DNA from 4 places in the Bradyrhizobium sp. CIR18 genome. Region 3 is predicted to be linked to each of the others. Evidence: riboswitches for the same ligand, from Rfam matches in the RefSeq annotation. Region 3 holds a riboswitch; each other region holds the start of a gene.
The links. A riboswitch is a leader RNA that binds a small molecule or an ion and turns the genes downstream of it on or off. The one in region 3 is predicted to bind cobalamin.

Region 1: it holds a riboswitch for cobalamin, as region 3 does, so the genes downstream of both, GGD65_RS17915 (DUF1636 domain-containing protein) here and metE (5-methyltetrahydropteroyltriglutamate--homocysteine S-methyltransferase) in region 3, are expected to answer to the same signal.
Region 2: it holds a riboswitch for cobalamin, as region 3 does, so the genes downstream of both, GGD65_RS17850 (energy-coupling factor ABC transporter permease) here and metE (5-methyltetrahydropteroyltriglutamate--homocysteine S-methyltransferase) in region 3, are expected to answer to the same signal.
Region 4: it holds a riboswitch for cobalamin, as region 3 does, so the genes downstream of both, GGD65_RS17830 (TonB-dependent siderophore receptor) here and metE (5-methyltetrahydropteroyltriglutamate--homocysteine S-methyltransferase) in region 3, are expected to answer to the same signal.

The regions. Positions count from the first base shown of each region.
Region 1 covers NZ_JACIHF010000004.1:454,777-461,924, reverse strand. The annotation lists gene cobD (threonine-phosphate decarboxylase CobD) at 1-375, shown strand, start outside; gene GGD65_RS17925 (cobyric acid synthase) at 364-1,812, opposite strand; gene cobO (cob(I)yrinic acid a,c-diamide adenosyltransferase) at 1,818-2,453, opposite strand; cobalamin riboswitch at 2,495-2,716, shown strand; gene GGD65_RS17915 (DUF1636 domain-containing protein) at 2,811-3,185, shown strand; gene cobW (cobalamin biosynthesis protein CobW) at 3,182-4,216, shown strand; gene cobN (cobaltochelatase subunit CobN) at 4,216-7,148, shown strand, end outside.
Region 2 covers NZ_JACIHF010000004.1:444,154-451,301, reverse strand. The annotation lists gene cobJ (precorrin-3B C(17)-methyltransferase) at 1-95, shown strand, start outside; gene GGD65_RS17880 (cobalt-precorrin-6A reductase) at 71-817, opposite strand; gene GGD65_RS17875 (bifunctional cobalt-precorrin-7 (C(5))-methyltransferase/cobalt-precorrin-6B (C(15))-methyltransferase) at 828-2,009, shown strand; gene GGD65_RS17870 (cobalamin biosynthesis protein) at 2,006-2,374, shown strand; gene cobM (precorrin-4 C(11)-methyltransferase) at 2,371-3,153, shown strand; gene GGD65_RS17860 (cobyrinate a,c-diamide synthase) at 3,153-4,463, shown strand; gene cobA (uroporphyrinogen-III C-methyltransferase) at 4,460-5,191, shown strand; cobalamin riboswitch at 5,237-5,454, shown strand; gene GGD65_RS17850 (energy-coupling factor ABC transporter permease) at 5,491-6,168, shown strand; gene cobF (precorrin-6A synthase (deacetylating)) at 6,215-6,964, shown strand; gene cobT (nicotinate-nucleotide--dimethylbenzimidazole phosphoribosyltransferase) at 6,975-7,148, shown strand, end outside.
Region 3 covers NZ_JACIHF010000025.1:19,234-26,381, forward strand. The annotation lists gene GGD65_RS38090 (carbonic anhydrase) at 1-581, opposite strand, end outside; gene GGD65_RS38095 (thermonuclease family protein) at 592-1,347, opposite strand; gene GGD65_RS38100 (nodulate formation efficiency C protein) at 3,148-3,945, opposite strand; cobalamin riboswitch at 4,886-5,089, shown strand; gene metE (5-methyltetrahydropteroyltriglutamate--homocysteine S-methyltransferase) at 5,193-7,148, shown strand, end outside.
Region 4 covers NZ_JACIHF010000004.1:436,893-444,040, reverse strand. The annotation lists gene cobT (nicotinate-nucleotide--dimethylbenzimidazole phosphoribosyltransferase) at 1-766, shown strand, start outside; gene GGD65_RS17835 (histidine phosphatase family protein) at 759-1,331, opposite strand; cobalamin riboswitch at 1,404-1,606, shown strand; gene GGD65_RS17830 (TonB-dependent siderophore receptor) at 1,723-4,071, shown strand; gene GGD65_RS17825 (PepSY domain-containing protein) at 4,084-5,523, shown strand; gene GGD65_RS17820 (siderophore-interacting protein) at 5,554-6,222, opposite strand; gene GGD65_RS17815 (O-methyltransferase) at 6,344-7,036, opposite strand; gene GGD65_RS17810 (helix-turn-helix domain-containing protein) at 7,141-7,148, opposite strand, start outside.

The DNA.
Region 1 (7,148 bases), on a different contig from region 3:
GGCTTCGCGATCGGCAATGCCGCCGACATAGGCAAGCTTTCGTCGATGTCGGGTCCATGGCCGGTTTCGGGAGCGGCGATCGCGATCGGCTGTCGCGCGTTGCGTGACGACGCCTGGGCCGAGGCCACGTCAGCGCGACTTGCCCGGGACTGTGTTCGCCTCGATGCCATAGCGCACGCGCAAGGCTGGATGCTGCTTGGGGGGACGCCGCTGTTCCGTCTCTACGAGACGCCCGGCGCGCTCGCCGCGCAAGAGAGATTGGCACGAAGCCATATCTGGTCGCGCGTCTTCGCACAAAGGCCGACATGGCTGCGCCTCGGGCTTCCGGGTAGCGAAGCCGAATGGACGCGGCTTGCCGAGGTGCTAGCGCGCTAGCGCGAGCAGTCCTTCCACGTCGAGATGCTTTTCGATGTGATCGGCCAGCGTATCGAGCGCGCTTTCGACCCTGGCTTGATAGGGCTCGCCACCTGCGGGAATGTCGAGCCTGGCCAGATACGCCTTGCGGAAATCATCCGACGTGAACAGGCCGTGCAGATAGCTGCCCTGCACGCGGCCATCGCGCGAGATCGCGCCTTCGGGCTCGCCGTTCAGCTTCGCAAACGGGCGCGCGCGATCCGGCCCGTCAGTGCGGCCGATGTGGATTTCGTACGCCTCGATTGGCTGGTCCGTGTCGGTATGCACGGCCGCGACACGCGTCAGCGTCTTCTGCGGACTCATCACCGTGTCCACGTCCAGAAGTCCGAGGCCCGGCGTGTCGCCTGCGGTGCCTTCGATGCCGTCAGGATCGGCGACGCTGCGTCCGAGCATCTGATAGCCGCCGCAGAGACCGAGCACATGGCCGCCCCTGCGGTGATGCGCGAGCAAATCGATGTCCCAGCCCTGCGCGCGCAGGAAGGCGAGATCGCCGCGGGTCGACTTTGAGCCGGGAATGATGACGAGGCGGACATCGCCCGGGATCGGCTCGCCCGGGCGCACCATCACGATGTCGACGCCCGGCTCGAGCTTGAGCGGATCGAGATCGTCGAAATTGGCGATCCGCGACAGCGCCAGGCAGGCGATCTTGCACTGGCCCGGCTTGCGCGCGTCGCTGAGGCCGAGCGCATCCTCGGCCGGCAGCTCGCCGGCGCGGGCGAACCAGGGCAGCACGCCGAAGCCGAGCCAGGCCGTTCTTTGTTCGATCAGCCTGTAGCCATCGTCGAACAGCGAGGGATCGCCGCGGAACTTGTTGATGACAAAACCCTGGATCATCGCGGCATCGTCGGGGTCGATCACGGTCTTGATGCCGACCAGCTGGGCGATGACGCCGCCGCGGTCGATGTCGCCGACCAGCACGACCGGCACGTCCGCCTTGCGCGCAAAGCCCATATTGGCGATGTCGGCCTTGCGCAGGTTCACTTCGGCCGGGCTACCGGCGCCTTCCACCAGCACCAGATCGGCCCGCGCCTTCAGCCGCTCAAAGCTCTCCAGCACCGCGCCCATCAGTGAGGGCTTCATCGCGGCATAGTCGCGGGCACGCGCGGTCGCGATGCGCTTTCCGTGGACGATCACCTGCGCGCCGATGTCGGTCTCGGGCTTGAGCAGCACGGGGTTCATGTCGGTGTGCGGTTCGACGCGAGCGGCCAGCGCCTGCAGCGCCTGGGCGCGGCCGATCTCGCCGCCATCAACGGTGACGGCGGCATTGTTCGACATGTTCTGCGGCTTGAACGGGAGCACGCGCAGGCCGCGCCGGGTGAAGGCACGCGCGAGACCGGCGACGATGAGCGATTTGCCCACGTCCGAGCCGGCCCCCTGGATCATCAGCGCGCGTGCCATCGAACTCAGAACTCGACGCCGGCCTGTGCCTTGATGCCGGAGCGGAAGGGATGTTTCACCAGCGTCATCTCGGTGACGAGATCGGCGATCTCGATCAACTCGTCCTTGGCGTTGCGGCCGGTGAGGACGACATGCGTCATCGGCGGCTTCGAGGTGGTCAGAAACTCGACGATCTCGGCGATGTCGAGATAGTCGTAGCGCAGCGCGATGTTGATCTCGTCGAGCACGACCATGCGCAGGCTCTCATCGAGGATCAGCTCCTTGGCCTTCTCCCAGCCGGCGCGCGCGGCGGCGATGTCGCGGGCGCGGTCCTGCGTCTCCCACGTAAAACCTTCGCCCATGGCGTGGAACTGGCAGAGGTCGCCGAAATGGCCAGTGAGCAGGCGCCGCTCGCCGGTATCCCAGGCGCCCTTGATGAATTGCACGACTGCGCAGGGAAAGCCATGCGCGACGCAGCGGACGATCATGCCGAAGGCCGACGAGGACTTGCCCTTGCCGGCCCCGGTGTGGACGATGATGAGGCCCTTTTCGCCGCTCTTGGTCGCCATGATCTTGTCGCGGGCGGCCTTCTTCTTCGCCATTTTCGTGGCGTGGCGGGCGTCGGTTTCTTCGGCCGTTTTTGTATCCGGTTCAGGCGTCATCGGGTCCCGGTCCTTCGGCTTGACAAGTGGCGGCCACCGGCAAATGGTGGCCCGGCGTTGGTTCCTGTCCTATGACAGGCGAAGAGGGAATGCGATAGGGTCCGAATCGGCAAGATTTGGGTCCAAAATGCAGCCGCCCCCGCGACCGTGACCGGAGAGATGTCCGAAGCCACTGATTCCCTCAGGGAATCGGGAAGGCGGGGATCGAAGGGGAAAACCCTGCTCCGCAAGCCGGGAGACCTGCCAGCGCGGACGAGTTTTGGACCGGCGGACGGGGTGTTCCGCGACGGGGAAAACGGGCCTCCAAAAGAGCGGTCCGTGTGCCTCATCGCCTCCCGCTGTTATCTGGAAGAGGCGATGACCGTCACACTTCACGTCTGCATCACCTGCCGTGCCGGCGAGACGCCTGGCGAGGGCGAGGCGACGCCCGGCAAGCGCCTGCATGGGGCGATCCTCGACGCGGGCGTGCCCGAGGGTGTCAATGTGGTTCCCGTCGAATGCCTGTCGGCATGCAACCAGGGCTGCTCGGTGGCGCTGAGCGCGCCCGGCCGCTGGTCCTACGTCTATGGCCGCCTGTCCGATGCGAATGCGCAGGACGTGGTCGCGGGCGCCGCGGCCTATGCGGCCGCGCCTGACGGCCTTGTGCCCTGGCGCAGCCGGCCGGAAATATTCCGCAAGCAGTCGCTTGCCCGCATTCCCCCCATTGCCGTCGTGCCGGAGGCCGCCGAATGAACTCGCTCGCAAAAGTCCCGGTTACGGTGGTCACGGGTTTTCTCGGCTCGGGCAAGACGACGCTGATCCAGCATCTGCTCAGCAATGCCGGCGGCAAGAAGCTCGCGGTGCTCGTCAACGAGTTCGGTAGTGAGGGCGTCGACGGCGAGATCTTGAAATCCTGCGCCGACGCCAATTGCCCGGAGGAGAACATCGTCGAGCTCGCCAATGGCTGCATCTGCTGCACCGTTGCTGACGATTTCATTCCGACCATGGAAAAACTACTGGCGCGGCCCGTGCGGCCCGATCACATCCTGATCGAGACCTCGGGCCTGGCGCTGCCCAAGCCGCTGCTGAAGGCATTCGACTGGCCGGAGATCCGTTCGCGCATCACCGTCGACGGCGTGGTCGCGCTCGCGGATGCCGAGGCTGTCGCCGCTGGCCGCTTTGCGCCGGATCCTGACGCCGTCGAAGCGCAGCGCGCGGCGGACGAGAGCCTGGATCACGAGACGCCGCTGTCGGAAGTGTTCGAGGATCAGATCGCCTGCGCCGACATCGTGCTGCTGACCAAGGCCGACCTCGCGGGGGCGGCGGGACTTGAAGCGGCCAAGGCTGCCATCACCGCCGAGATGCCGCGCCGCGTGCCGATGCTCCCCGTGACCGACGGTGCGATCGATGCGCGCGTCATCCTCGGTCTTGGCGCTGCCGCCGAGAACGATCTCGCCGCGCGTCCCTCGCATCATGACGGCGAGGAAGAGCACGAGCACGATGATTTCGCCTCGGTCGTGGTCGACCTCCCTGAAGTCGCCGACGTCGATGCGCTGGTCGCATCCGTCCAGAAGCTGGCGCGCGAGCAGAACGTGCTGCGCGCTAAGGGCTACATCGCGGTCGCGGGCAAGCCGATGCGGCTGCTGCTGCAGGCGGTCGGCGAGCGCGTGCGCCACCAGTTCGACAAGCCCTGGGGCGCAGGTCACAGGCGGTCGAAGCTCGTCGTGATCGGCGAGCACGGCGATATCGACGAGGCCGCCATCAAGGCAGGACTTGGTATCTGATGCACGTCGTCTTCCGCGAGAGCCGTGGTCTGGAGGAGACCGCGACGCCTAGAGACATCGGCCAGGACCCGGCCGATCTCGTGGTGCTCTCGTATTCGGATTCCGATCTTGCGGCGTTCGCAGCCGGCTGGCGGCGTGGTCGGAGTAGCCTGCCGTCGCTGCGGCTCGCCAATCTCGCGGAGCTGCGCCATCCGCTGTCAGTGGACACCTATATCGAGCGCACGCTGTCTCAGGCGCGTGGCATTCTGGTTCGTCTGATTGGTGGTGAGTCCTACTGGCCGTATGGTCTGGCTGTGCTCCGGCAGCTCGCCAAGGACCGTGGCATTGTGCTGGCCGTGCTGCCGGCCGACGGCCGCGACGATCCGCGGCTGGATGGATACTCGACCGTGCCTGTCTCGACGCTGCGCCGGCTCAAGGTGCTCTGCGACACCGGCGGACCGGTCGCCGCGCAAGCCGCGATCGCACAGCTCGCACTGGCTTCGGGACTCTATGCCGGGCCTGTTATCGGCGACACCGCCGTGCCCGAGATGGGGTTCTACGATCCCGCCCGCGGCGTCATTGCGGCACCGGCGCACGGCGAGGGCAAGCCGCGTGTGCTGGTAACGTTCTATCGCTCATATCTCACCGCCGCGGATACGGGCCCGGTCGATGCCCTGATCGCAGAGCTGCGCGGGCGCGGCTTTGAAGCCTGCGGCGTGTTCGTGACCTCGCTGAAGGCCGCGGGCGTCGCGGATTGGTTGCGGGCGCATCTTGCACAAAATCCTTCGGCGGCGATCGTCAACGCGACGGCGTTCTCCGCGGCTGGCGACGACGGCACGACGCCGTTCGATGCCGCAGCGTGCCCGGTGTTCCAGGTCGCGCTCTCCACTGCGCGGCGCGAGGATTGGGCGGACTCGCTGCGCGGCCTGTCGCCCGGCGATCTCGCGATGCATGTGGTGCTGCCCGAGGTCGATGGCCGTCTGTTCGCGGGCGTGGTGAGCTTCAAGTCGGCAGGGATGCGCGATCCCGATCTGCAATTCGCGCACCTGGCGCATCGCGCCGATGAGGAGCGCGTGACGGCCGTCGCAGCGCGCGTCGCGGCGTGGCGGCGACTGGCGGAGACGCCGGCCGGTGAGAAGCACCTGGCGCTCGTGCTCTCGAACTATCCGGGCCGGCCGCACCAGATCGCGCATGCGGTCGGGCTCGATGCGCTGGCCTCGGTCGAGGCGTTGGTGTCCGATCTCGCTGAGGCCGGCTTCGATGTTGTGCCGGTCCATGCGCTCGGCGAGGCGCTGCTGAGGCAGCAGCTCACCTGGGGCATCGCCGATTATCGCGCGGCGCTTTCGCGCCTGCCGCAAGTTTTGCAGGATGATCTTGCGCAAGCCTGGGGCGCGCCGGAGAGTGATCCGAGCTGCCGCGACGGCGCGTTTCATTTCGCCGCGATCCAATGCGGCAAGTCGGTCATCGCGGTCCAGCCGGAACGCGGCGATGCGACCACGCGCGATACCGATTATCACGATCTCGCCCGCACGCCGCGCCACGCCTATGTCGCGTTCTATCTCTGGCTTCGGCAGCAGGGCTGTGACGCCGTCGTGCACATGGGCGCACATGGCACGCTGGAATGGCTACCCGGGAAATCCGTGGCGCTGTCGTCCGCGTGCTGGCCGGAAGCCCTGATCGGCGATCTTCCCGTGATCTATCCCTTCATCGTCAACGATCCCGGCGAGGCCGCGCAGGCGAAACGGCGCTTGGGGGCCGTCACCATCGGCCATCTGCCGCCGCCGCTCACCGCATCCGCCGTGCCGGAAGGCTTGCGCCGGCTCGAACAGCTCCTCGACGAATATTCGACCGCCGATGGTCTCGATCCCGCGCGCCGCCAGCGATTGATCGCTGCGATCCGCGACGAGGCGCGCGCGGCGGGCCTCGAGGACGATCTCGGTTTGGATGCCTCGGCCGCGCCCGCCGAAGCCATTCCGCGGATCGATCGCTTCGTCTGCGATCTCAAGGAAAGCCAGTTCGGCGACGGCCTGCATGTGTTCGGCCGCGGCGCCTGCGGCGATGCGGAGCGCGACGCGTTGCGTTCGGCACTTGCCGGCAAGCGCGTTGCGCCGGGACCGTCGGGCTCGCCCTATCGCGGCCGTCAGGACGTGTTGCCGACTGGACGCAATCTCTTTGCCGTCGATCCGCGCGCGGTGCCGACGCCGTCGGCGCATGCGCAGGGCATCAAGCTTGCCGAAGAGCTGCTGCGCCGCCATCTGCAGGATCATGGCGACTGGCCGAAGGGCTTCGTGGTCGATCTCTGGGGCTCGGCAACGATGCGCACCGCGGGCGAGGAATTTGCGATGGCGCTGCATCTGGCTGGCCTTGCGCCGCGCTGGGATCACGCCTCCGGCCGCGTCATCGGATACGACATCGTCGCGCCGGCCGAACTCGGCCGTCCCCGCATCGACGTCACGCTGCGGGTGTCGGGCCTGTTCCGCGACGTCTTCTCAGGCCTTGCGCAATTGTTCGAGGCCGCCTCCGAAGCGCTTGCGACGCGCGAGGACGAGGGCGACGAGAATCCGTACCGCCACCGCGCCTCCCGCGTGTTCGCGCCGCGTCCCGGACAATACGGCGTCGGTCTATCGGCGATCCCCGATGCCTTCACGCCCGAGACACGCGAAGCCGCGGGCGAAGCCTGGTTGTCGGCATCGTCCTGGGCGTTCTCGGCCGACGGCGAGATGCAGCTGAATCGCGCCGGCATCGAGCAGCGCCTTGCTTCGGCTGATGGCTTCGTCCATGTCCAGGACTTGCCGGAAACTGATCTGCTGCTCGCGGCCGATTATGCCGCGCATGAAGCCGGCGTTGCGGCGGCTGCAGCGCATCTCGGCGCGGCAGGACCCTCGCTCTATCACCTCGACACGACTCGTCCCGAGCAGCCCCACGCGCGCACGCTGACCGAGGAGATCTCGCG
Region 2 (7,148 bases), on a different contig from region 3:
CCGAGATGGCCGACATGCGGACGCTGGTGATCGTGGGAAATTCGCAGACGCGCCGGGTCGGCCGCTGGGTCTATGCGCCGAGGCGGGTAGAATGACCGAGCCACTGCATGATCTCGGCCACGCTCTCGACCCGCAACCGCTCGGGCAGCTCCGGCCGCGATATCATCATCACGGGCAGGCCGAGCATGCGGGCCGCGTCGATCTTGGCGCGCGCGCCGTCGCCGCCGGAATTGCGGGCGACGATCCAGCCGATGCCGCGCCTACGCAACAGATCAAGCTCACTGTCGAATGTGAACGGCCCGCGCGACACGATCACGTCGGCGACGAAGGGCGGGGGAGCCTCCGGCGGATCGACGAACCGCAGCGTATAGGTATGCTGCGGCTTGTTCGCAAACGGCGCGATATGCTGGCGTCCGATGGCGAGGAACACTTTTGCGGGCGCCTCGGGCAGCGCGGCGACCGCGGCGCTGACGTCCGTGACTTCGATCCAGTTGTCGCCGGGCGCTTTCGTCCAACGCGGGCGCTCCAGCGCAATCAGCGGTGTGGCGGTTTCCGCGCACGCTTCGACCGCACTGCGGCTCATTTCGGCTGCGAAAGGATGCGTCGCGTCGATCACGTGCGTGATGCCTTCGCGGCGGATGTAATCGGCCAGTCCGCTAACGCCGCCGAAGCCGCCGATGCGGGTCGGCAGCGGCTGATCGGCAGGCGCGCGGGTGCGACCGCCATAGGAGTAGACGGCCTCGATGCCTGCGCGCGCGATCGCCGCGGCGAGCAAGCTCGCATCGGCAGTTCCGCCCAGAATGAGGGCGCGCCTCATGGTTGATTCCTTGGCTGATCCCTGGCTGACCATCATCGGTATCGGCGAAGATGGCCTTGCCGGGCTGTCGGAGGCAAGCCGAAAGGCGCTCAATGAGGCCGAAACCGTCTTCGGTGGTGAACGGCATCTCGCGCTTGCCGGCGTCGGCAGCCGCGGCCGTCCGTGGCCGGTGCCGTTCGACGCCGATATCGTTCTGAGCAGCCGCGGCAGGCCGACGGCGGTGCTCGCCTCCGGTGATCCGTTCTGGCATGGCGCCGGTGCAGCTCTCGCCGAGAAGCTGCAGGCCGGCGAGTGGATCGCGCATTCGGCACCGTCGACCTTCTCGCTTGCGGCCGCGCGGCTGGGCTGGCGGCTCGAATCCACCGTCTGCCTGGGGCTTCACGCCGCACCGTTCGAACGTCTCGTTCCGCATCTGGTGCGAGGAGCGCGCATCATCTGCCTCGTGCGCGATGGGAAAGCGGCAAGCGATCTCGCAAAATGGTTGAGCGAGCGCGGATGGGGCGCCTCGGCCTTCTGGACGCTCGCCGCACTCGGTGGTCCGCGCGAAAGCATCCAAGAACATCGCGCCGACGGTTTCGCCGGTGATCCCGCTGGAAACCTGGTCGCAGTCGCCGTTGAGGCGAGGGGCACGCAAGGCATTCCCCGCAGCTCGGGACTTTCGGACGATCTGTTCGTCCATGACGGCCAGATCACCAAGCGGCCAGTGCGCGCGCTCGCGCTCTCGGCGCTGGCGCCGCGTCCGGGCGAGCGGCTGTGGGATATCGGCGCCGGCTCGGGGTCGATCTCGGTCGAGTGGGCGCTGTGCGGCGGGACGGCGACTGCGATCGAGGCGCGCGAGGAACGCGCCGCAAACATCCGCAGCAATGCAGCGGCGTTTGGACTTTCGCACCGGATCACCGTCGTCAAAGGGAGGGCGCCCGAGGCTGTTGCTGCCCTGGAAGCACCGGATGCGGTCTTCATCGGCGGCGGCCTCGATAGCGCGATGTTCGATGCGATCTGGTCGCGGCTTGCGCCGGGCACGCGGCTGGTTGCACATTCAGTCACATTGGAGACGGAAGCGTTGCTCGGCGATCTGCACCAGCGCCACGGCGGCGAGCTGATGCGGGTCGACATCGCTTATGCTGGCCCGCTCGGCCGTTACCGCTCCTGGGAGACGGCACGGCCGGTGGTGCAGTGGAGTACGGTCCGATGAAGGTGGCCGGGTTTGGGTTCAGGAGAGATGTCAGTCTCGCTTCGCTGCGCGAAGCACTGCTGGCGGCGGGTGATCCCGAAGGTCTTATGGCGATTGCAACCGTTAGCGACAAGGCTGATGCGGAGCCGCTGCAGGAGCTCGCGCGTGAGTGCGGTGTGCCGATCAAGGCTGTTCCAGCCGATATGTTGGCCGGCATCGCCACGCCGACCCAGTCCAATCTCGTGATGGAGAAGTTCGGCACTGGATCGGTCGCGGAAGCCGCGGCGCTCGCTGCGGCCGGGCCTCGCGCTCGGCTGATTTCGACACGCGTTGTCTCGCAGGATCGCACGGCGACGGCCGCGATCGCGGAAGGAGACGGCGCATGACGGTGCATTTCATTGGCGCGGGGCCGGGCGCGCCTGATCTCCTGACGTTGCGTGGCCGTGACTTGATCGCGGCCTGTCCGGTCTGCCTCTATGCCGGCTCGCTGGTCCCCGAGGGCGTGCTGGCGCATTGTCCGCCCGGCGCGCGCATCGTCAATACCGCGCCGCTGTCGCTCGACGAGATCATTGCCGAGATCGCCGCCGCGCATGCGGCGGGCAAGGACGTCGCCCGCCTGCATTCGGGCGATCTCTCGATCTGGTCGGCGATGGGCGAGCAGCTCCGCCGCCTGCGCGCACTTGGCATTCCGTTCACTGTGACGCCTGGTGTGCCGTCCTTCTCGGCCGCAGCGGCAGCGCTCGAGGTCGAGCTGACGCTGCCGGGCCTTGCCCAGACAGTCGTGCTGACGCGCACGCCGGGCCGCGCCAGCGCGATGCCGGAGGGCGAGAAGCTTGCCGCCTTCGCCGCGACCGGCGCGGTGCTCGCGATTCATCTGTCGATCCATCTGCTCGACAAGGTCGTCGCCGAGCTCGCGCCGCATTATGGCGCGGATTGCCCGGTCGCGATCGTCTGGCGCGCGAGCTGGCCGGATCAGCGCATCGTCCGCGCCACGCTGGCGACGCTCGATGCTGCCGTCGGCACCGAGATGGAGCGCACCGCGATCATTCTGGTCGGCAAGACGCTCGGCGCTGCGGATTTCGACGAGAGCCGCCTTTACGCCGCCGATTACGATCGCCGCTATCGGCCGGTCGGCGCCGAGCCGCGTTTTCCGGAGGGCTCGTGATGGCGGCAGGCCTCGTCATCTCCGCACCGGCCTCCGGCGTCGGCAAGACCACGCTGACGCTGGCGCTCGCGCGCGCCTGGCGCCATCGCGGATTGAACGTGCAATGCTTCAAGAGCGGTCCCGATTACATCGATCCCGCCTTCCACGCCGCCGCCACGGGGCGCGCTTCCGTCAACGTCGATAGCTGGGCGATGGATCGCGGGGCGATCTCGCATCTCGTCAGCCGCGGCGCGGACGCCGATGTCGTGCTTGCCGAGGGATCGATGGGCCTGTTCGACGGCGTCGCCGCGCCCGGTGTTTCCGGCACCGGTGCCACCGCCGACATTGCGGAGATGCTGGGCTGGCCGGTGGTGCTGGTGATCGATCCTTCCGGACAAGCGCAGACCGCGGCGGCGATCGCCGCGGGTCTTCGTGATTATCGCCCCGGCGTACGGCTCGCCGGCGTCGTGCTCAACCGCGTTGCCAGCCCGCGCCACGAAGACCTCGTGCGGCGTGCGCTCAACGACGCCGGCATTGCCGTGTTCGGCGCGCTGCCGCGCCATGCCGAGATCAGCCTGCCGAAGCGGCATCTCGGCCTGGTGCAGGCCGAGGAGCAGGCCGAGATCGGCAAGCTGATCGACGAGGCCGCGCGCTTCGTTGCCGAGCATGTCGATCTCGATGCGGTGCTGCGATCGGCTGCGTCCTGGACACCACAACCCGCCGCGAATGGGCTGAACGTGACGCCGCCGGGCCAGCGCATCGCGCTCGCGCGCGATGCGGCGTTCTCTTTCGTCTATCCGCACATGCTGGAAGCCTGGCGCGGGGCGGGCGCGGAGATCTCGACATTCTCGCCGCTCTCCGATGAAGCGCCCGACGCGAGCGCCGATGTGTGCTGGCTGCCCGGCGGTTATCCCGAGCTGCATGCCGGCAAGATCGCGGCCAATGCGCGTTTTCGCAGCGGCCTGCGCGCCTTCGCCGAAACGCGACCGGTGCACGGCGAATGCGGAGGCTATATGGTGCTGGGAACCGCTTTGACCGATGCGGACGGTGTTCGCCATGAGATGACAGGCCTGCTTGGCCTCGAGACCAGCTTTGCCAAACGTCGCATGCATCTCGGTTATCGTCTCGCGACGCTGGCCGCGCCGATGCCGGGACATCGCCCCAGTGCACGTCTGCGCGGCCATGAGTTCCACTATTCGACCATTCTTGCCCAGCCTGATACGCCGTTGGCAGTCGTGCACGATGCAACCGGCGCGGTCATTGCCGAGACCGGCTCGCAGCGCGGCCACGCCACCGGCACGTTCTTTCATCTGATCGCGGAGGACCGGTGAGCGGATTCGTCTCCTTCATCTCCGCCGGACCCGGCGACCCCGAGCTTCTCACGCTCAAGGGCGCCGCGCGGCTGCGCGAGGCCGACGTCGTGCTCTATGACGATCTCGCCTCCGGCGCGATCCTTGATCTCGCCCGGCCCGGCGCCAATCTCGTCGCGGTGGGGAAACGGGCAGGGCGTCCCTCGACCAAGCAGCACCACGTCAACCGCCTGCTGGTCGACTATGCCGCAACAGGTGCGCGCGTGGTTCGGCTCAAGTCGGGCGATGCCGGCATTTTCGGCCGGCTCGAGGAGGAGCTGGAGACGCTGCGTGAGGCCGGCATCGGCTACGAGATCGTTCCCGGCGTCACATCGGCCTGCGTTGCCGCAGCGCAAGCCGGCATCCCCCTGACCCGGCGCCACACCTCGCGCCGGGTGCAATTCGTCACCGGCGCTGATGTCACCGGCGAGTTGCCGCCGAATCTGAATTGGGCGGCCCTGGCCGATCCTGAGGCGACGACCGTGGTCTATATGGGCCGGCGCACCTTCCCCGCGCTTGTCGCAAAGTTGATCGCGCACGGCCTCGCTGCGGATACCCCCGCGCTGTTCGCCGAATCCCTCGGCCGCCCCGACGAACGGCTGGTCCGCACCACCATCGCCGAGCTTGCCGAGCAGCTTGCGCGCGGCGGCGCCGCGTCGACGGCCGCCGTGATCCTGTTTGGGGCGCTGGCGGGGGATTATCCGTCATGACGGCCTTGGCCGCCGTTCGCCCCTTGACGCAGGCTCAGCGAAAGGGGCACACAAGAGAGGCATGGTGCTCGACGCGGCGCAAAGCGCCGGAGCATAATCGGGAATGGGGGTGGGCGGACCCAGTTGCGGCGCCCAAAACCCAGCCGCCCCCGCGACTGTAAGCGGTGAGGGACTCCGACAGCCACTGGGCCGCAAGGTCCGGGAAGGCCGGAAATCCCGGGGAACCGCGAGCCAGGAGACCGGCCCTGCACGTTTTGAGGCCAAGGCCGTCGGGTGTGACGGCAGGAAGGAATTGAGCCATGCATATCGAACCCGGGGTCGTGACGGGCGCCAAGCTCGTGTTGAGTTACGCAACCGGCATCGCCGCAGGCGGCGTTGCGCTGAAGCTTGCGGTGGAGACCGTGCGTGAGCAGGGCATCACGTCGTTCGCAGCGCGGACGCTCGCCACCACAGTCCTTGTGTTCATCTTCTTCGAGATCCTGCCGCACTTCCCGGTCGGCGTCTCCGAGGTGCACTTCATTCTCGGCTCGACACTGTTCCTGCTGTTCGGCGCAGCGCCCGCGGCCTTCGGCCTCGCATTCGGCCTGCTGCTCCAGGGCGTATTCTTCGAGCCGGTCGACATCCCGCAATACGGCATGAACGTCACGACGCTGCTGGTGCCGCTGTTCGCGATCCAGGCGATCGCCACACGGATCATCTCGCGCAACACCGCCTATGTCGATTTGAAGTATCGGCAGGCGTTGGCGCTCTCGACGACCTACCAGGCCGGCGTGATCGCCTGGGTGGCGTTCTGGGCGCTCTATGGCTCGGGCTTTGCGATGAGCAACCTCGCCAACATCGCGACGTTCGCGGCGTCCTATGCGCTGGTCATCGTGATCGAGCCGCTCGCCGATCTCGCGGTACTGGCGCTGGCGAAGTCGCTGCGCGGCGTCACCGCGCCCGGTCTCGTCACCCCGCGCCTGCATAACGCGGCCTGAGAGACAAGCGAACGGGCGGCCAGCAGGGCCGCCCGTCGCGTTCGCGATGCTCACGCTCTCCCTGATAGGTATCGGTTGCGGCGATCCCGACCAGCTCACGCGCGCCGCTGTTCAAGCGATCAACGCCGCCGATCTCGTCCTGATCCCGCGCAAGGGTGCCGCGAAGTCCGATCTCGCCGATCTCAGGCGGACGATCTGCGCGGATGTGCTCACCAGCGATAACACAGCCATCGCTGAATTCGACCTTCCCGTGCGCGATGCAGGTGAGGCGGAATACCGCAAGGGCGTGGACGATTGGCACGATGCGGTTGCCGCGACTTGGTCGAAAGCGATTGCGAACCATCTCGAAGGCGAGGGCAAGGTTGCGCTGCTGATCTGGGGCGATCCCTCGCTCTACGACTCCTCGCTGCGCATTGCGCGGCGGCTCAATCCCTTGCCTGACATCGAGGTCGTGCCCGGCATCACCTCGATCCAGGCGCTGTGCGCGGCGCATGCGCTGCCGCTCAACGACATCGGCGAGCCTTTTCTGGTCACGACGGGGCGGCGCTTGCGTGAAGGCGGCTGGCCGGCCGGTGTGGATACCGTTGTTGTAATGCTCGACGGCGGCACGGCATTCCAGTCGCTTGATCCAGCCGGGATTCAAATCTATTGGGGCGCCTATCTCGGCATGCCCGACCAGATCGTCATGTCCGGCGTGCTCGCCGAGGTTGGCCCGCGCATCGTCGCGACGCGGCAGGAAGCGCGCGAGCGGCATGGCTGGATCATGGACAGCTACATTCTCAAGCGCAGGCCGTAAGCGAGGCAGCATGCTCCCCGAATGGGTCACCCGAAATTGCCCCGATGTCTCCGCCGTGCATCGCGAGGCGGCGATCGCGCGGCAGGCGCAATTGACAAAGCCGACCGGCGCACTCGGCCGGCTGGAGCAGCTCGCGATCGAGCTCGCGGGCCTGCAGGCGACCGAACAGCCGCGTGCCGCACGG
Region 3 (7,148 bases):
TCACCGGTTTGCTGGCGAGGTACTTTTACCGCAGGCGCAAGCGCAGCGACGAGGGATGAAATGTGCCCCGGCGGCGGCTTATCGTCGTGGAGCGACTTGATCGTGGCGTCTATCGCACCGCAATGGTCGTGGCCAAGTACCAGGATCAGCGGCGTGTTCAGCACGGCCACCGCATATTCCATACTGGCGAGCGTGTCATCGTTGGCGAAGTTGCCGGCGACGCGGCAGACAAACAGATCGCCAAGTCCGCTGCCGAAGACAAGTTCAGGCGCTACGCGAGAATCGGCGCAGCTCAGAACCGCGGCATATGGATTTTGCCCATCCGCCAAAACCTGGCGCTCGCGCTTGAAATCGTCGCTTCGTGATACGCCCTGGACATAGCGATCGTTCCCTTCCATCAGCCGGTTCAGGGCAGTCTCCGGCGAGATCAGGTTATCTGGCTTGGGCGGCGTTTTTGCTTCCTTCGCAGCGACAATGTTGTTGCCGAGCCGCAGGCAAACTGACGAAATAGCGAATTGCAACAGCGAGCGGCGCGAAGGCGCGATCTTGGTCAGATAGGTCGGAGAATGGCCTGCATGCATGCATCTCACCTCATCGCGCGGCTTTACGCCACCCGGTGGCTTCGGCTTCCGCTTCGCTGCAAAGCCAGCGTTCACCGGGCTTCTTCGTCATGTCGATTTGTTCGTAACTGAGTTGCCCGGGCAGGTGAAAAATGCGCTCGCCGTTGCGGTCTACGGTGCCCTTTATCAGACACTCGGACGAGGGCGGGTCCGATAGCAGCGCGGATCCGAGCAGGAGTTCCTGAGCGTCGATCGGAACGGAGCTCGCGCCGATGATGATCGTCCCCTTGTTGCGGCGACGCCAGTCCCAGGGCGCGATGAACGCCCCCGACCACAGCCCCGCATACGCTTTGCTCGCCACAACCTCATAGACAACGTAGGTTTGGGTAGAAGGACCCGACGATAATGCCCAGCCGGAGCGTACCATCCAGGCGTTCACGTCCTCGCCTTCTATGAAGCAACTGCCACGTGATCTGCCGTATTCATCAACTCCTGTGGTATGACAATCCCACGTTCGTCCGTTCGAATGCTTGATCAGCTCGTCGCGAGCAGCTACGCCGCAAGTCCATTTCCGACCGTGGGCGTCGAGGCAAATCTGGTCAGTCTCAGGAGCTTCGATGCCTGAGAGCCGAAGCTTAGTTTGCTCGATCTGGATCGTATTGCCGTCGAGGATGCGAGGAGGGCCGCTGAGCTTCGCTGCGCAGACCGGAGATGTGATGACAGCGAACAATGCGACCATCATTACGCGGTGTTTCATCTCAACAATAACCTCTCGCTCTTGATCCATGTTCACGCACGATCCGGCGCTGCCACATTCGACTGCTTAAACGCTATGTCCGTTATTCGGCCGACATCTTTCGACGTTTGCTCTATGAAAGCGTGGCCGTCATTTCCAAGCTACGACCTGACGCTGCGTGAGGTTCAAGCGATTTCTTCCGGTGTGCGTGTCGCGGTACCCTTCGAACCTCGCTGGGCTCTCTCTCTCTCTGGGCGCGCACTGCACCCTCTCGACCTGAGAGGAGGAGATCCCCATCGCTCGGCCGCGAACTCGGTGCGGGAGAAAGCCGAACCTCGGAACGCTGTTTCTCACGCGGTCGAAGAACAAAAGTCGCCTGTGAATCTTGAGGGTCGAGTGGAAGTCAAGTGGGAGGAGCAATCTGGCTATGCTTTGTGGCGGCCACCATCGGCAAGGCTGCCGAGGGTTTCAGCAAGAGCGATGCATTTCGCCGTAACTTCTCGTCAGCAAAGACTGATGTTCGAAAGAAACCTGGTCTTGCTTCTTCTGAAATCTGGACAAAGCCGCCACGGAGTTCTGCTCAATGCCCGTTGCGCAAAATGAACCGGTATCGTTTACGCAAACCGCGCAAGACCCGGAGGCCTCTTTCGGAGAGTCAACCGGGGTGGTCGTTGATGCCAATTCCATTGTGGCTTTTCGCACGTCTGCGCTGCACCATATCTCGTTCGTGGTGCCGCCGCCGCGTTCGTACAAGGACCGGATTGTCGTGACCCAGGCGGCGACTGGCGGCCGCTCTCTCGTGGTACGCTTCACCGCCATCACATGTGGAGAGTTACCCACCAAGCCCGGCGTGAGGGCGTGCGTTTGCGTCAGGGAAATTTGGAACGGCAACCTCCGTGGCTTCGTTGTATACGCACCGAGCGAGGGGTAAGCCGCCCGCGTGTTCGGAGGATCGCGAGTGCCATCCTGATGCCATTCGGTGCGAGGCCTCGATCCACAACATGGTTGCCCCATCGCGGCACTCGGGCGGGGTAGCTCTGGTGCAGTTTAGCCGACTCAAGCTACAAATCATTCGCAACGATCTCACTACACAATGGGAATGAAATGGTTGCAGCCCCCCGGGATTTTCCGGTCTCTTCCAAGGCGCTTGAAGTGGATGGTCGACTCAGAGCCGAATTCGCAACCAGAGACGGCGCCAGGGCACAGGCGGAGCAGAACTAAAGAGGCGTTTTCCCACGCTTCAAATCCGGATCTTTGACGCGCAGACGAATGCGCGCGAGGAAATCTAGCGCCGACTCAGTTCGGTCCTCGAAGCCGCGCGCACGGCTCCGCGGCTCTCGCCGGGGGCACTCGGAAAAGGGGTCGGTGCTCAGAGGGCACTGCCGGCCCACTAACACTGCCCGATTACCGTCTTAACGCGTTTCGTCGCAGCACTCGATCCCGCGTGCCGCCTCGGCGTCGGCATGCATACGCTCTTGCGGGTGCCAGTCAGTCGCGCGATGGGCGGCGCGCACGCCGGATCGGGCTTGGGCCCGAGGCATCTTCAGGCCCGGTCCCTTGAAGAGTGGCATGGAGGAGCTGGTTCCCTCGCGGATTGGTGTCCTCCCACCGCGTCGGGCGCGCTGGGGGCCAAATCTCGCCAGCTGGAACGCGCCGCTGAGCTCGACTACTCGCAGAAGGAATCGGAAGTAATCGTGCTGCCCGACTTTTTCCTGACGGGCTGAAAGCTGCAGGAAAGGCTCGCGACTGCTGAAGGCGTAAACACCGACATTCTAGAGCTAATATGTCTGCAGTTGCTCAGACGTTCGGCCGTAAAGGAGCTACGGCGCGATCTTGCTCTGCGCGACCATTTTACCGAGGGCCTTCGCTCCCCTCTAACTCTTCCTGTTCCTTTGGCTCCATGCGAGCGAACCAGGAGCCAGGAGGAAAGGCCGCGATACGCTTGGCAAAGGAGGATTGCGGCTCCCAATCTTGCCCTTCGCTCTTCTCGAAAGTGATGACCCCGTTGTGTGTAAAAAAACGGGGGCCTGGGATATTACAGTTCACTAAAAGCAAAACGCGCCACAGATCACCTTTCTCGGTCGGCTTGTCATTCTGCTTCGGCAAGTAGTCCACCCCAACAGGTTCGACGATAGTGCAGCGGCCCTGCCGCAGAAGATCGCCGAGCCGGCCTTGCATGGTCGTCACAAAGTTGAAGTTGCTCGGATCATGCAGAAAGCCAAGATTTGCGTCCCTTTCGCCGTCCTTGACTTCACTGGCGATCAACGAGAGCGCCAGGGCGCGCCAGCCCAATTCCATCGGTTTGGCATAGGTCGACGCAAGTTGAATCGTGCCGTCGAGCGCGACCTTCCAAGTGATAACGTACTGTTCGTCTGATGTATCGACGCGGTGCCTGGTCCACGAAACGAAAACATAGTCATTGTCGTCAAGTTCAGCGACGCCCCACATTCGAGGGACGAACTGCGCCACCTTCGAGACATTGGAGATAATTTGTTCTATTGTCTCGCCGTCTTGCGCTCGCCACGTTGACTTGAATCTTTCGATAAGGGGGCTCTCGTTGGCGCGAACACTGTTGCTCGTCGCAGCCAGCCCGGCCAGGCAGATCAGGGATTGACCGAGACAAAACCATAACGCGCGTCTTCCAGACATTTTCCTCATAACTGTCGGCCTATCTGCTTTCATCCATACGTCATAAAGCGGGGCAACCTTTAACCTGTTATACGCGAGCGCAAGAAGTTAGCGGCGACGCGGCGGGGAGTCCGATGGTGTCCCGTGCGAGCAGGCGCTCCCCTCTATGTCACGCGCCGCTAACTTCGCTGCCGGCGACAGCCTCAATTTGCTGTGCTGGACTTGCCCAGCAGGAGGAGACTGGGCATGCCGAAGTCTTGCATTCTTCGTGCCAGGTAATCGGCGGCAATTCACACCGCTTTTGTGTCCTCTTTGTCGACTTTCCGACTGGCCCAGGTCTCGATGTTCCTTTCAGCGCTATCCAGCGCGGCTTATGCATCCTCGTCTCGCGACGGTTTGGTTCGGTATCGTTGCCAGAATGTGCGTTTCGATCTCTGCCATGCGTTTGGGCATTTGCGGCCAATGGGCCATGGTGCGTTTGGCGCTCCCTTCGCGCCACGCGGCGCTTCGAGAACAGCCTCAGTCCGGAGCGCTTTGCACTCGACGGCCAACGACGCGAAGCCGATCTTCACCGCCGAGCATTTGGAGTCTTGCTGAACCGCAAATCAACGTGCTGGCAGGGTATGTAGCTGGCTTCCCAGCTTGGGCCTATTCAACACGGATCCTGTTGGCCGAGAAGGTGGCTGGATGGTGGACGTGCTCAAAGAACCGCTGGGAAGCCGGGACGCGCATCAAATGCGTTCTGCTCGAGGCAGCAGTCCCGACCGCGCAAGTCGCATTTGTCCCTTCCACCGATCGGGCATGCGGCAAAGGGAGCAGCTGCGATGGTCATTCCAATATCGCTGACTGGAGAGCGCTTCTACGTCGACTCAACGATAAGATGCACGGTCATTCGCGTAGCGGATATCGCAGCACCAGCTTGAGACATAATCTGAGAGGTTGACGGAAGACTTCTCTTGCCGATAATCCAAGTCGTCGAGGTTCTCCGGTTCCCATTTGATCCGGAGCTAAGAGGGAAGCCGGTGACAATGCCGGCGCTGCCCCCGCAACTGTGAGCGGCAAGCCGCTGTCCAACGACGTCACTGAAGCCTGCGCGGCTTCGGGAAGGCCGGACAGAAGCGATGACCCGCGAGCCAGGAGACCTGCCCCGACAATATATTTGTCCACGGGGCGGGGTGTCCCGGTGGTGCGCCAAGCAGCCGTCGCACCGCGCGACTTCCCCTGCCTGCGTCCGCCATGGCCTTTGCCCCCAACATGGGGTTCACGCTATGACTCTTCTCTCCCTTCCGGTTGCCACCCTCGGAACGCCACGCATCGGTCCAAGGCGCGAGCTCAAACTCGCTCTCGAAAGCTACTGGGCCGGAAAAAGCAGCGAACAGCAGTTGCTCGAGGACGCAGCTGGCCTGCGTGCCGCGAACTGGGCTCGTCAGAAATCTATCGGCGTCACGGTTATTCCATCGAACGATTTCTCGCTGTATGATCAGGTGCTCGACACAAGTGTCATGGTTGGCGCCATCCCGGAGATCTACGCCTCGAAAGCCGAATCCGTTTCGCTCAAGACGTACTTCGCCATGGCCCGCGGGTCACAATGCGACGATCAGGATGCGAGTTGCGGTCACGGACCGCGCGGATTTGGCGCACCCGCGCAGGAGATGACCAAGTGGTTCGACACCAACTACCACTACATGGTCCCCGAGTTTCACAGGGGACAGACTTTCAGGCTATGCTCTCGCAAGCCGATCGAGGAGTATGAGGAAGCCAAGGCCCTTGGCTTTCAGACCCGCCCTGTCCTGATCGGGCCGGTCACATTCCTAAAGCTCGGCAAGAGTCCCGATCCTGCGTTCCAGCCACTCTCACTACTGGATGAATTGATACCGGCCTATATCGAGGTTCTGCAGGAATTGGCCAAACGTGGGGCAAATTGGGTTCAGTTCGACGAGCCCTGCCTGGTTCTTGATCTGGATGAGAGGGCGCGACAATCTTTGCGACATGCCTATGACCGGCTCGCCAAGGAGGGGCCGGCCATCAAGATCTTAGTCGCCAGCTATTTCGGCGATCTCGGGGACAATCTGGACACCGCCTTGAGCCTGCCAGTCGCCGGACTGCACCTCGATCTGGTTCGAGCGCCACAGTTGTTGGACCAGATCATCGCTGGCGGCCGAAGTGATCTAGTCATGTCACTCGGTGTCGTCGACGGCCGGAATGTATGGCGGTCGAATTTGTCGTCGCTGCGCCAGCGGCTCGAACCCGCGATTGCGAAGCTCGGCAAGGATCGTGTACAGATTGCCCCATCCTGCTCGCTGCTTCATGTGCCGATTGATGTTGAACTCGAAACCGGGCTCGCTTCCGACGTCAAGAGCTGGCTTGCTTTCGCGGTCCAGAAGATGCGAGAGCTCGCGAACCTGGCGCGGGCACTCGCAGGCGACCAGAATGTTGCGCTAGCTCTTGCCGAGTCGGAATGTGCCGCGACTGTCCGCCGGACTTCGCCAAAAATCCATGATGCCAATGTCGCTGTCCGGATGAAAGCGATCGATCAGACCATGCGTCGGCGCGCGAGCCCATCTGCCCGTCGTGCCGAGATCCAAAGCAATCGTTTCGGACTACCGGCTTTTCCAACCACGACGATCGGATCGTTTCCGCAGACCAAAGAGGTCCGGAATGCCCGTGCGGCGCATGCCCGAGGCGCTATGAGCGACGAGCAATACGACAGGTTCCTCAAGGAGGAGACGGCGCGCGTCGTACGCTGGCAGGAGGACATCGGTCTCGATGTCCTCGTGCACGGCGAGTTCGAGCGCAATGACATGGTGCAGTACTTCGGTGAGCAACTCGCCGGCTTCGCATTTACCAGGAATGGATGGGTGCAGTCCTACGGATCGCGCTACGTCCGGCCACCGATCCTGTTTGGCGATGTAGTGCGGTCGAAGCCTATCACCGTAGGCTGGTGGCGCTACGCGCAATCACTAACGAGGAAGCCGATGAAGGCGATGTTGACCGGACCGGTGACGATCTTGAACTGGTCCTTTGTTCGCGATGATATTCCCAGAAGCGAGGTCTGCCGCCAGATTGCGCTCGCGATCCGAGACGAAGTCCGCGATCTCGAGAATGCTGGTGCGACCATGATTCAGATCGACGAAGCTGCACTTCGCGAAGGATTGCCGTTGCGTCGGTCGGAGTGGACCGCCTATCTCGATTGGGCCGTGGATTGCTTCCGCATCTGCTCATCC
Region 4 (7,148 bases), on a different contig from region 3:
GATCTCGGTGCTGGCGCGCGAGCTTGGCTCGAGCCTGGACGTCGTCGACGCCGGCACGCTGGCAACAGAGGCGATGGCGGGTGTCATCACCGACAAGCCGCGCCATGGCACGCGCGATTTCAGCGTTGAAGCCGCGCTCGCACCCGCCGAGTTGGCGTATGCGTTCGAGGCCGGCCAGCGCGCGGTTGCGCGCGCGCAAGCCAATCAGCCCGATCTCTTGATCTTCGGCGAGATGGGGATCGGCAACACCACCACGTCGGCGGCGATCGCGGCGGGCCTGCTCGGCATCAGCGCCGAAGAGATCGCGGGCAGCGGCACCGGCGTCGATGCGGCCGGCCGCGCACATAAGGCCCGCGTGATCGACGCGGCGATCGCGCGTCACGGCGTTGGCGGCGCTTCGCCGGAAAAAATCCTATGCGCCGTTGGCGGCCTGGAGATCGCGGCGATCTCAGGTGCGATCATTGCGGCGGCGCAGCGCCGTATTCCCGTATTGATCGATGGCTTCATCGTCTCGGTGGCGGCGCTGGCAGCAGTGCGGCTCAATCCGTCGTGCCAGCCGTTCCTGCTGCCGTCGCATCAATCGGCGGAGCAGGGGCATCGGCTGGTGTTGCGCGCGCTGAACGTGCAGCCGTTGATCAGCCTCGATCTCAGGCTCGGCGAGGGATCGGGCGCCGCCATCGCGCTGCCGCTGGTACGGCTCGCCTGTAGCCTTCACAACGGCATGGCGACGTTCGCGCAGGCCAATGTGCCTGACAGACCTAACTGATCGGCTGATTGACGGAGACGACGCGCCAGCCGCTCGCAAGGCGATCGATCCGGGTCAGCGACAGCGGATCGACCACGAAGCGCAAGGCGGCCTGCGGCGTCAGATCCAGCGCGATGCAGAGCGCGGCGCGGATGGTGCCGGAATGCACGACGAGCGTGGCCGATCCGGCTGCGATCCGCGACAGACCCAGCCGGACGCGCGCGACCTGATCCGCAAAGCTCTCGCCGCCCGGCGGCCGTCCGCCAGCCGGATCGCTCCAGAACTGCGCGTAAGCCTCACCGCGGGTCGCCTCGAGTTGGTCATGGCGATGGCCGGTCCAGTCACCAAAATCCTGCTCGCGGAATTCACTGACCAGCTTCGGTTCGAGTCCCAGCGCGCGTGCCGTCTCGATCGTGCGCCGCGACGGGCTGGCATAGCCGGCGGCATCCGGTGGCAGGCGCCGTCGCACAGCGTCCAGTTGCACGCGATCGCTGAGATCGGCCGGCGCGTCGGCGGCATGGATGGTGCCTGTGACGCCCGCGACGGGCGCGTGCCGTATCAACCAGAGGAAGGTCTCGCCTTCCATGCTCATCTCCAAGGAAGTTGGTCGTTGTGGCCATAACGCCGCAACTGGCACATTGACTCTGTTGTGATGGTAATCCTAGATGCTTGCGACGGTTTCCCCGAGAGGGGATGAAAAGGGAATACGGTGCGGGGACATTGTCCCCAACGCCGTGGCTGCCCCCGCAACTGTGAGCGGATAATCCTTCGTCAGAAGCCACTGGGTCCTCGGTCCCGGGAAGGCGACGAAGTGGTGATGACCCGCGAGCCAGGAGACCTGCCGTCAGCCGTGGTCACACGCGAAGATGTCGGTCGGGGAGTACAGACATTCGGCTTCATCGGACGGCTGAAGAGCCAAAAGGTGAGACCTCGTTCGCTGTGACGTGCCACTGACGTCATACCGAGGTCCGAAAACCGTGTCTTCCATCCGTATCGTACGACCGCGACAATTCCTGCTCGCATCCGCTGCGCTCACATCCCTTGCCGCACTCGATCTGCCCGCTGCGCTGGCGCAGCAGGCCCGGGAACCCCTGCCGCCCGTCGAAGTATCGCCGGCCCAATCCCGCACGCAGGCCAAGCCTGCCGGCCGGGAGGCGCAGAGCACGCGCCGGGCAGCAGCGCGCAGGCCGGCGGCCGCGGCAGCGATGCCGAAACCCGTCGTGCCGGCTACGGCACTCCCGACGCCGCTCAACAGCAATGCCGTCGCCGAAAGTGCCTCGCGGCTCGGCCTGACGGTGCGACAGACGCCCGCGACCGTCGAGGTGATCTCCGCCGAGACCATGCGCGAGCAGGGCTATCGCACTGTGTCCGACGTGGCCCAGGGCGCGGTCGGCGTCACCGCCGGCGATAATCCGGCCGAACCTTCCGCCTTCTCGATGCGCGGCTTCACCAACAGCCAGATCAACACGCTCTACAACGGCATCAAGATCGGCCCGCAGAACATGACCTCGCGGATCATGGACACCGCCAATCTGGAAGCCGTGGAATTCCTGAAGGGCCCGGCCTCGCTGATCTCGGGTGAAGGCGCCGCCGGCGGCGCGATCAATTTTGTGACCAAGCAGCCGCACACGGGACCGATCCGGAACGAAGCTGATTTCTCCTGGGATTCGCTGAATTCGTTCCGCGCGCATTACGGCTCGGGCGGCAGCACCAACGTCCAAGGCCTCGACTATCGCTTCGACATCAGCCGTTCGGCGCTCAACGGCTTTGCCGACGACACCAATACCAAGATGCTCGATGTGTCCGGCCAGCTCAATTACCGCATCTCCGACAGTCTCAAGATCTGGGGCGCGATCGAGTATCGCGAGGACCGTTCGAAAGCCTATTGGGGCGCGCCGCTGGTGCCGATCGCCTTCAGCGGCTCGCACGCGACGACGGGGATCGTCTCCGGCAACTACTTCAACAGGACTGATCTTGGCGCGGTCACGATCGACGACCGCACCTTCAATACCAACTACAACGTCCTCGACAATCGCAATGTCGCGCAGGAGGTGTGGCTGCGCGGCGGCTTCGAGCTGAAGCTGGCGCCGGACCTGACGCTGAAGAGTCAAGCCTATGGCTACGGCGCGGAGCGTACCTGGTTCAACAACGAGATCGAGGCGTTCGATTCCACCAACAACCAGGTGTATCGCGAGCGCTTCTATGTCGCGCACAGCCAGCGCCTGGTCGGCAACATCACCGATTTGATCTGGGACGCGAATATCGCGGGCTTCGACAATCGCTTGGTCACGACGTTGTCATCGAGCTATCTCGACTTCGTCAGGCCGGGCGCGGCAAATTTCCCGAACGATTATGTCTCGCTGGTCGATCCGAACCGCGGCTTTTACGGCTCGCTCACGACGCAGCAGCAGACCGCGCGCATCAACAACGAGGCGCTGTCGTTCGAGGACCGGCTGAAGCTGACGCGGACCTTCGCGCTGATCGGCGGCCTGCGCGTCGAGCATATCGGGCTCGACCGCAATTCGACCGATTCCGCCGGGCTTGTGAGAGCCGGCTTTCCGTTCACGAAAGACTGGGCGCCGGTGACGGGCCGCATCGGTTACAGCTGGGAGGCCGTGCCCGGCCTGACCTTCTTCAGCCAGTACGCCACCGGCGCCGACGTCTCCGCGAACACCAGCTTCCTGCTGTTGCCGACCCAGCCGCTCGATCTGACGACCTCGCGTACCTACGAGACCGGCGTCAAGCACCTGTTCTGGGACAACAGGGCGGAGTGGTCGTTCTCGGCCTACGACATCGTGCGCAAGAACGTCTATGCAGCGGCGGGCGGCATGGCGCTCAACATCGCCGGGCGCCAGGAATCGAAGGGCGTCGAGCTTGCCGCTTCGGTTCGTCCGATCGATCCGCTGCGTCTGTGGGGCAACATCGCCTATGTCGATGCCCGCTATGCCGACTACAATTTCGCCGGCGGCTCGTTCTCCGGCAATACGCCGCCAAACGTGCCGCGCATTGTGGCGAATGCTGGCGCGTCCTGGCGCTTCTTCACGCCCTGGCCGGTAGAGCTCGGCATCACTGGCCGCCATGTCGGCGACCGCTACAACACCGATGCCAATGTCGTGACGATGAAGGCGTATACCGTCGCCGACGTCTATGCCTTCGTCGATATCCCCAAGACGGTGTTCAGCGCGGTCGACCAGGCACGCCTGACCTTCCGCGTCCGCAACATCACCGATAAGCGCTATGCGATCTGGGGCGATCCGTTCTATCCCGACCAGATCCTGCTCGGCGCGCCCAGGACCTACGAGCTCTCGGCCGCGTTCAAATGGTAGGATCATGAACGCATGATGGGCGCGATCGTCCTTACGCATCGCTGGCTCGGGATCGCGTTCTGCCTGCTGTTCGCGATGTGGTTCGCGACGGGGATCGTGATGCACTTCGTGCCGTTTCCGTCGCTGACGGAAGCGGAACGGTTTGCCGGCCTGGCGCCGGTGGATCGCGAAGCGGCGAGGATCCCGGTTGCGGCGGCGGTCGCTGTGAGCGGGGTCGTGGACGCCGTGCGCGTCCGGCTGATCCAGCGGAGCGATGCAGCGGTCTACATCGTGTCGGGATCATCGCGCGTGCGCGCGGTCCGTGCCTCCGACGGAGCGGATGCGTCGGTCGCAATGGCCGATACCGCGCTTGCCATCGCGCGGGAGCACGCGCGCAATCGCGGGCTCGATGCCGTGCAGGCCGCGGTCGTTGCCCGTTCGGACTATGATCAGTGGAGCATTCCGAACGGCTTCGATCGCCACCGGCCGCTGTTTCGTGTGGCGCTCGGCGATGCTGCCGGGACGGAAGTCTATGTCTCCTCGCCCACCGGCGAGATCGTCCTGGATACGAGGCGGCGCGAGCGGGGCTGGAATTGGGCCGGCAGTGTGCTGCACTGGATTTATCCGACGGTCCTGAGAAGCAACTGGCTCCTGTGGGATCGCTCCGTCTGGACGCTGACATTGCTGGCCCTGATCGCGGCAATGCTTGGTGCGGTGCTCGGGATCGCGCGGGTGAAGCTACGAGGGCGCCGGATGTCCTCGCCCTATCGTGGCTGGCACGCGTTGCACCACGTCATTGGCCTCGCGGCAGCAATGTTCGTGCTGACATGGAGTCTCAGCGGCTGGCTCTCGATGGATCACGGCCGGCTGTTCTCGCGCGGACAATTGACCTTGGCCGAATCCGGCGTGATGAACGCGCCGCCTGATTGGGCGGCTGCCTCATGGCTCGATCGGCAGCCGATATCGCCCTCGGCCCGTGAGATCGAATGGTCTGCCTTCAACGGCAACGTCTATCGCCGCGATCGGGTGAGCCTTGACCATCAGGTCTTGATCAAGGCAGGGGACGCGTCCCGCGACGGACCAAGGGAATTTCTGGATAGGCATGAGATCCAGAGTCTCGTGGCGCACCTTGCTGCCGGCTGCGGCGCGGCGTCCGTTCTTGCTGGCAACGACGACTACCCCGCGCAATCGGCTATTGCCGGTGCGCCCGTCTACCGTTCGCGCTGCGGCGACCTCTGGTTCGATATCGACGGTGCCGACGGCAGTGTGCTGCAAAGGCTGGATTCATCGCGGCGGGCCTATCGCTGGCTCTACAGCGCGCTCCACACGCTCGATTTTCCCCTTCTGGTGGCGCACCCGCGTCTGCGCGATACCATCATCGTCGGACTCTGTGCGTTGGGACTGGTGTTCTCCGTCACCGGGATCGCGATTGGCTGGCGGCGTCTGCGGCCCCGACCGACCCGTAGGTCCTGACCGACAGCCGGCCGTTCCATCGGTTCCTCTCTAATCCAAACCGGTCTTGCCCGGTGCCCAATAGGCTTTCGCCCTGATCCGCGATGATGCGACGCCGGCGGCCTTCAGGGTGCGGCCGACGCGCTGGATCGAGGGTGCCTTGCCGGTCAGGACGAACTGTGCGCCGTTTGCGGCAAGGCGCAGCAGCTCGGATTCGGCGGTTGCAAGATGGGTGTCATCGGCGCTGCGTGCGATTAATCTGGGCTGGCCGAGGCCGATGGAATCCAGCACCAGTCTCGACTCCGCGATATCGGTGGCCTCGAACAGATGGAGCGCGCCGCCAGCCCGCAGGCTGTCGCGCAACGCGGCCGCAAGGCCGAACGAGGTTTCATCGCCGAACAGAACGATGGGCGCTCCGAGGTCCGCGACGTCGAACGAGCGGCGTGGACCAAAGAACTGGCAGGCATCGCCCGCGCGCAAGCCGCTGACCCAGCGGCTGCCGGGGCCATCGCCATGTGCAAAGGCGAGGAGCCGCGTTCTGCCGTTGCCGGCGTCCCACGACATCGGCGTATAGGTGCGCGCGCTCAGGCCCGAGCCCATCGCGACCTGGATCTTCTCGCCGGCCGTCCAGGCGACGTTCTCCAGCGCTTCGCCTTCGAGCTCGACGAGCCGGAAACGCTGCGAGAGCGTCTCAACGCCGGCAACGTGTGTAGGACGCATCAGCCATCGCAGCAACATCCGCGTGAGCCGTCCCTGCGGTGCCCGCGATGGCTCGGACGTCTGTGGCTCGTGAGCGGGCTCGTTCAAATTTGGCTCCATCACAGTTTCACCGCCGTGCCGATCATCGGGTCTTGATCGTGAATTCGTTGCCGCGTCCCGGCTCGAACGGCAGCGACAGTGAGAGGTAGCCGTTCTCGGGATCGCGCACGTAGTCGATATAGCCCGAAGCTTCCTCGAGCGCGTTCTCGCCGACGATGAGCGCGCCGCGCTTCAGGTGCGGCTCCAGCAGCCTGAGAATGGGAAGATAGAGAGTGAAAGCGCCATCGAGCATCACCATGTCGACCTCGCCGCCGAGGCCGAAGCTGAGCGTTTGGCGCGCATCGCCGTGTCTGAACTCGACGAGGTCGGCGAGCCCCGCGGCGGCAAGGTTCGCTTGCGCCCGCTCGATCTTGCCGGGTTCGAGATCGGTCCCGATCAGGCGGCCGCCACCGATGTCGCGCAGGCCCGCCGCCATGTAGATCGCGGAAATCCCCATCGAGGAGCCGAACTCGACGATGCGCTGTGCCTTGCAGGCACGGACGCACATGTAGAGGAAGCGTCCGAACCGCGGAGAGACGCTCAGGAAATTATCTGCAAGTCCGCGATAGACTTCGTTCAGATCACGGCTCTCGGCGGCGATGGTCTTGCTGATGATCTCATCGCGGCTGTTCGCTTCGTTCGCGAAGGTTTGCATCAGTTGTCCGTCGGCGACCTCCGCTTCCTGGTGAAGGCGATGGAGGACGTCGGCGACGACGCCCTTGCTGAGTGAATCCATGTCGGTCGGCTCCTTAATGCGCCCGCCGGGCGCTTCGGAGCCTGGATACGAAATGGTCCCTCAAACCGCATTCCGCGAACGGGACAATCGATTGCGAATTCCGGTCAGTGTG